Selenomonas sputigena: one gene and its partner. The protein of the gene in region 1 binds, or shares a complex with, the protein of each later gene. Links are inferred from orthologs where the notes say so. Each region holds a gene or a part of one and is shown in the gene's direction. Other genes may lie near its edges.

The links.
Region 2: the proteins of tig (region 1) and rpsG are in contact, whole or in part, in a crystal structure (PDB 3GTY), measured with the Thermotoga maritima proteins. The link is inferred for Selenomonas sputigena from one-to-one orthologs. Residues at the interface, in WP_004081061.1 of Thermotoga maritima: Glu122, Val124, Val129, Leu130, Tyr133, Glu188, Gly259, Ile262, Tyr263, Glu266, Ser270, Glu273, Gln274, Glu277, Arg308, Gln311, Ile312, Ser315, Tyr316, Glu325, Arg329, Arg336, Leu363, Phe366, Trp367, Arg373, Leu377, Arg381, Leu384, Glu387; in WP_004081843.1 of Thermotoga maritima: Lys34, Lys52, Lys55, Glu59, Arg62, Gln63, Glu66, Asn67, Lys69, Val71, Arg95, Ala109, Lys110, Lys111, Gly112, Arg113, Pro114, Glu117, Glu121, Ile124, Ala125, Tyr127, Asn128, Asn129, Thr130, Gly131, Lys135, Asp139, Arg142, Met143.

The regions. Positions count from the first base shown.
Region 1 is NZ_CP110383.1:811,502-814,683, forward strand. Bases 109-3,031 are described here. They hold tig (trigger factor), read left to right. Parts: upstream 109-886; coding sequence 887-2,176; downstream 2,177-3,031. Other genes in these bases: OL236_RS04120 (TVP38/TMEM64 family protein), read right to left, coding at 109-650; clpP (ATP-dependent Clp endopeptidase proteolytic subunit ClpP), read left to right, coding at 2,238-2,846; clpX (ATP-dependent Clp protease ATP-binding subunit ClpX), read left to right, coding at 2,858-3,031. Outside these bases: more of OL236_RS04120, read right to left, coding at 1-108; more of clpX, read left to right, coding at 3,032-3,182. UniProt on the Bacillus subtilis protein: Involved in protein export. Acts as a chaperone by maintaining the newly synthesized protein in an open conformation. Functions as a peptidyl-prolyl cis-trans isomerase.
Region 2 is NZ_CP110383.1:450,417-453,397, forward strand. It holds rpsG (30S ribosomal protein S7), read left to right. Parts: upstream 1-1,246; coding sequence 1,247-1,717; downstream 1,718-2,981. Other genes in the region: cas2 (CRISPR-associated endonuclease Cas2), read left to right, coding at 1-164; OL236_RS02105 (L7Ae/L30e/S12e/Gadd45 family ribosomal protein), read left to right, coding at 305-565; rpsL (30S ribosomal protein S12), read left to right, coding at 827-1,204; fusA (elongation factor G), read left to right, coding at 1,757-2,981.

The DNA.
Region 1 (3,182 bases):
ATGACGAGGAGGACGGCTGCGATGCATACGAGAACGAGGCGCGTTGGGTCGGGATTCTTGAGCACGGTGTCGTGCCCGATGATCGCCTCGATGGCGGTCGAGGGAAATTTGCCGACGAAGGAGGAGATGACGTAGTCCCTAAGGCTGATGGCGCTCAGGGCGCCGAGTGCGTTCAAGAGCGCACTCGGCACATAAGGCACCATGCGTGCGATGAGCATGACGGTGAAGCCGTTCTTGCCGCTGTAGGCGTCGACCTTCTTGAGCCTCGGGTGCTTGGCAATCAGCTGTTCTGCCGAGGCGCGGAAGAGAAAGCGCAGCAGCAGGAAGCTGATCGTGACGCCGACGGTCTCGGCGATGACGGAGAGGACGATGCCCGGCACAATGCCGAAGATCAGGGTGTTCGCCGTGGAGAAGATGATGGCGGGCGGAAAGCCGATGGCATTGACGAAGAGCACGAGCCAGAAGCTGAAGAACATCGCCCAAGAGCCGAAAGAGCGGATGTATTCTGCCGTCGCAAGGAGATCGCCGCTCCTTAAGACCTGCCAGAGTTCGGGAAAAAAGGTCGGATTGGCAAGGTGGATTGCATAGAGGAGAGCGCACGAGAGAAAGAGGGCGACGAGCTTGACGATGTTCATGGGATTCTTGAGCATGGACGGCCTCCTTCGATCCAATAGAAAAGACGGCTTTATTATAGCAGAGATTCGTTGGTTTTGCACGCGGCAAACCGCGAGCATCGAATGAATAATCCGTGGGAGAAATGCTTGTATTTCCCATTTGAGTATGGTATCATGAATAGTATGGCAAAATGGGATTGCAAGGGGGATGCCCTTGCTTTTGTCCCTTGGAAACCATCGATGAAGGAACATTTAGGAGGGTATTTCATACTATGAAGGTTACTGCAGAGAAGATGGACAACCACGAGGTCGTGCTGACAATAGAGGTAGAAGCGGAGGTCTTGAAGAAGGCCGAGGCGAAGGCTTGCAAGGACCTTGCAAACCGCGTGAGCATCCCAGGCTTCCGCAAGGGCAAGGCGCCGCGCCATATCATCGAGCAGCGCATCGGCAAGCAGGCGATTCTTGATACGGCATTTGATGCCGTGGCGGACAAGGCGTTTGCCGACGCCCTGAAGGAGCAGGACGTGACGCCTGTTTCGCGCCCCGATATCGAGGTCGTGACACTGGAAGAGGGAAAGGATGTCGTCTTCAAGGCACGCTTCACGGCAAAGCCCGAGGTAACGCTCGGCGAGTACAAGGGTATCCAGGTTGAAAAGAAGGTCGATGAGATCACGGATGAGGACATCGACAAGGAAATTGAGAGCATGCGTCGTCGCCGCAGCCAGATGGTCGATGCCGCCGAGGGCGCTGAGGTCAAGAGCGGCGACCTCGTGACGCTTGATTTCAAGGGCTTCGTTGACGGAGAGGCATTTGAAGGCGGCGAGGGCAAGGACTATCCGCTCGAAATCGGCTCGAACCGCTTCATCCCGGGCTTCGAGGATCAGCTCATCGGTGCGAAGATCGGCGAGGCGCGCGACGTCAATGTGACGTTCCCCGAGGAGTACCACTCGAAGGATCTCGCAGGAAAGCCCGCAAAGTTCGAGTGCACGATTCACAGCATCAAGGAGCGTCAGCTGCCTGAACTCGACGATGAGTTTGCCAAGAAGGTCAGCAAGTTCCAGACGGTCGAAGAGCTTCGTGCCGACATCCGCAAGAACCTTGAGCATGCCGCGCAGCAGAAGGCAGATAACGACTACAAGGTCGCCGTCATCGAGAAGGCGACGGAGAACATCACGGTCGACATTCCTGCCGTCATGATCGAGAACCGCGTGACGATGATGATTCAGGAGATGGCGATGCGCCTGGAGCAGCAGGGCATGAAGCTTGAGCAGTACCTGCAGTACGCGGGCACCGACCTCAACCAGATTCGCGAGCAGTACAAGAAGACGGCTGAGGAAAACGTCAAGACCGACCTCATGCTGGAAGCTGTGGCGAAGGCCGAAGATATCAAGGTCGAAGGCAAGGATCTCGACGACGAGGTTGCGGCGATGGCGCTGACCTACGGCGCGACGCCGGCGCAGGTCCGGAAGGTCGTCAAGGAGCAAGGTCGCATCGGCGATCTCATCACGACGGTTCTCAGAAAGAAGACGTCGCAGTTCATCTTGGACAACGCCGCGAAGTGATGTCACGTTCTTTCACGGTCGTTGACGTCGTCATATATGGAGTGATTGCATGAACAGCTATATGAACAGTTATGTTCCCATGGTGGTCGAGCGGTCGAATCGAGGAGAGCGCGCCTACGATATTTATTCGCGTCTCTTGAAGGATCGCATCGTCTTCGTCGGCGGGCCGATCGACGACAACGTCGCGAATGTCGTCGTCGCGCAGCTCCTCTTCCTTGAGTCGGAAGATCCCGATAAGGACATCCACCTTTACATCAACAGCCCGGGCGGCGTCGTGACGGCAGGCCTTGCCATCTACGACACGATGCAGTACATCCGCCCCGACGTGTCGACGATCTGCATCGGGCAGGCGGCGAGCATGGGCTCTTTGCTCCTGACGGCGGGCGCGAAGGGCAAGCGCTACGCGCTTCCTTTGGCACGCATCATGATTCATCAGCCTTTGGGCGGTGCACAGGGACAGTCGACGGATATCCAGATTCAGGCGAAGGAGATTCTGCGCCTCAGGGAAGTCGGCAACGACATCCTCGCCAAGCACACGGGGCAGCCGCGTGAAAAGCTCATTGCCGACACGGAGCGTGACAATTTCATGACGGCAGAGGAGGCGAAGGAATACGGTCTCATCGACGAGGTCATCACGCGTCCTGTCAAAATTGAGAAGCCCAAGGAGTAAGAGGTGGTATCATGTTGAAGTTTGGGGATGAAAAGGGCCAGCTCAAGTGCTCCTTCTGCGGCAAGTCGCAGGAACAGGTAAGAAAACTTGTGGCAGGTCCAGGCGTCTACATCTGCGATGAATGCATCGAACTTTGCAACGAGATCATCGAGGAAGAGTTCAGTGAAGATAGCGAAGTGGAACTCAAGGATGTGCCGAAACCGAAGGAGATTCGCCAGATCCTCGACCAATACGTGATTGGACAGGACGAGGCGAAGAAATCGCTTTCCGTTGCCGTCTACAACCACTACAAGCGAATCAACCGCACGCAGGGAAAGGCAGACGAGGTCGAGCTGC
Region 2 (2,981 bases), 360 kb from region 1 along the record:
GGACGGAGCGCGAAGCGCAGGAGATTCGTGCGGCTTTGCTCACCTTGACGGAGAAGGAGGAAGGCCGTGCACTCTTCATGGCGCCGATGTGCGAGGCTTGCTGTGCGCGAATCTGGAAGGCGGGGAAGATGAGGGAGGAGGACGAGATTTGCATTGTGGCATAGCTGTTAGAGAAATGTGACACACGAGGCGCGGTGTACATAAAAATGCCGATAAAATAAAGTGTTGACATAGTTTTTTCCTTTTGCTAATATATATAGGTGCCTGACACTGAGCAGGAATCGTGCGTTGGGAGGGAAGCTGCATGACGTTGGAATCGCTGAGGGACGCGGAGCGGGTCATCGGGGTCAAGCAGGTCACGAAGGCCGTGCAGAAGAGCCGTGCGGATGCCGTTTTTTTGGCGGACGATGCGGATGAACGCGTGACGCAGCCGCTTCTCGATCTCGCGAGTGAGATCGGCGTGCAAGTCGTGCATGTCCCCACGATGCAGGAGCTTGGAAAGGCTTGCTCCATCGAGGTCGGCGCCGCTGCGGCAGCCGTACTGAAGGAAACGATGATAAAATAAAGTCCCCCAGATTTGCACAGATGCTCTGTATCTATCGAGGAGACAAACCGCAGGCGTAGCTGTGCTACGTCGAGGATTTGTCGACGACGAGAGGACAGTGCAGATGTGTGAAGATGGGTGGCTGAATTTATCAGTGGTTCCTCGAGAGCGATGCCTCAGGTCGGTAAATGCTTCGCCTGCCGCAAGGCGAGCGGCTCAAAGAGCTGCGGCGGAGTAATTATAAATAATAAATTCTCAATATGAAGGAAGGAGGTGCATCAAATGCCTACAATTAATCAGCTGGTTCGCAAGAGCCGCAAGAGCATGCAGGAGAAATCGAATGCACCGGCACTGAAGAATTGCCCGCAGAAGCGTGGCGTCTGCACGAGGGTCTACACGACGACCCCGAAGAAGCCGAACTCGGCTCTCCGCAAGGTCGCCCGTGTTCGCTTGACGAACAGCATCGAGGTGACGGCATACATTCCCGGTATTGGCCATAATCTGCAGGAGCATAGCGTTGTCTTGATCCGCGGCGGCCGTGTCAAGGATCTGCCTGGTGTTCGCTACCACATCATCCGTGGTTCGCTGGATACGGCGGGCGTTCAGGATCGCGGTCAGGCGAGGTCGAAGTACGGCGCGAAGCGCGCGAAGAAGAAGTGAGACGCTTTTTCTGAGAAGAGATTATAGCCAGGAGGGGTAAGTATGCCAAGAAAAGGTGCCGTACCCAGACGTGACGTGTTGCCGGATCCGGTATACAAGTCCAAGACGGTTACAAAATTTATCAACAAGGTGATGCTCTCGGGCAAGAAGAGTGTTGCCGAGCGCGTCGTTTACGATGCGTTTGAGACGATCCGCGCCAAGACGGGCAAGGATCCTCTGGAGGTCTTCGAGACGGCTCTGAAGAATGTCATGCCGGTTCTCGAGGTGCGCGCACGCCGTGTCGGTGGTGCGAATTATCAGGTGCCGGTTGAGGTTCGTCCCGATCGCCGCATGACGCTCGGCATTCGCTGGCTTGTGAACTACGCAAGACTGCGCGGCGAGAAGACCATGGACGAGAGGCTTTCGGGCGAGCTCATGGACGCAGCGAACAATACGGGCGCGGCGATCAAGAAAAAAGAAGATACGCATAAGATGGCTGAGGCTAATAAGGCATTCGCTCATTATCGTTGGTAATCCCAAGCAGTATCTCAACTAGTTAAGGAGCGATAATAAGTGGCAAGAGAGTTTTCTCTGGAAAAAACTCGCAATATCGGCATCATGGCTCACATCGATGCCGGCAAGACAACGACGACAGAGCGTATCCTCTTTTATACGGGCATTACACATAAGATCGGTGAGGTTCATGATGGCGCTGCCACGATGGACTGGATGGCACAGGAGCAGGAGCGCGGCATCACGATCACGTCGGCTGCGACGACCTGCCATTGGAAGAATCATCGCATCAACATCATTGATACGCCCGGTCACGTTGACTTCACAGTCGAGGTGGAGCGCTCGCTGCGCGTCCTCGATGGCGCTGTTGCCGTCCTGACGGCCAGAGGCGGCGTCGAGCCTCAGACGGAGACGGTCTGGCGTCAGGCGGAGAAGTACAATGTCCCGCGCATGGCTTATGTCAACAAGATGGACATCACGGGCGCGGACTTCTTCAACGTCATCAAGATGATGCAGGAGCGCCTGCAGGCAAATCCGGTGGCAATCCAGCTGCCGATCGGCTCGGAGGATACGTTCTCCGGCATCGTCGATCTCATCAAGATGGAAGCGATCATCTATGAGGACGACCTCGGAAAGGTCGCCGATGAGGTGGCGATTCCCGATGATATGAAGGATATGGCCGACGAGTACCGCGACAAGCTCCTCGAAGCCGTCGCCGAAGAGGATGACGACCTCATGGAGAAGTACCTCGGCGGTGAGGAAATCTCGGAAGATGAGATCCGTAAGGCCATCCGCAAGGCGACGATCGCCTGCAAGATGACGCCGGTGACGTGCGGCTCTTCGTACCGCAACCGCGGCGTGCAGCCGATGCTCGATGCGATCGTCGACTTCATGCCCGCGCCGATCGACATCCCCGCGATCAAGGGTGTCAACCCTGATACGGGCGAAGAGGATCATCGCGATTCGACGGACGACGGCCCCTTTGCGGCGCTCGCGTTCAAGATCATGGCCGATCCTTACGTCGGCAAGCTCGCGTTCTTCCGCGTTTACTCGGGCACGCTTTCCTCCGGCTCTTATGTCTTCAACTCGACGAAGGGCAAGAAGGAGCGCATCGGCCGCATCCTGCAGATGCACGCGAATCACCGTGCCGAGCTTGATACGGTCTACAGCGGCGACATCGCTGCTGCCGTCGGCTTGAAGGACACGACGACGGGCGACACGCTGTGCGACGAGTCAAAGCCGATCATTCTTGAGTCGATGGAGTTCCCTGACCCGGTCATCTCGG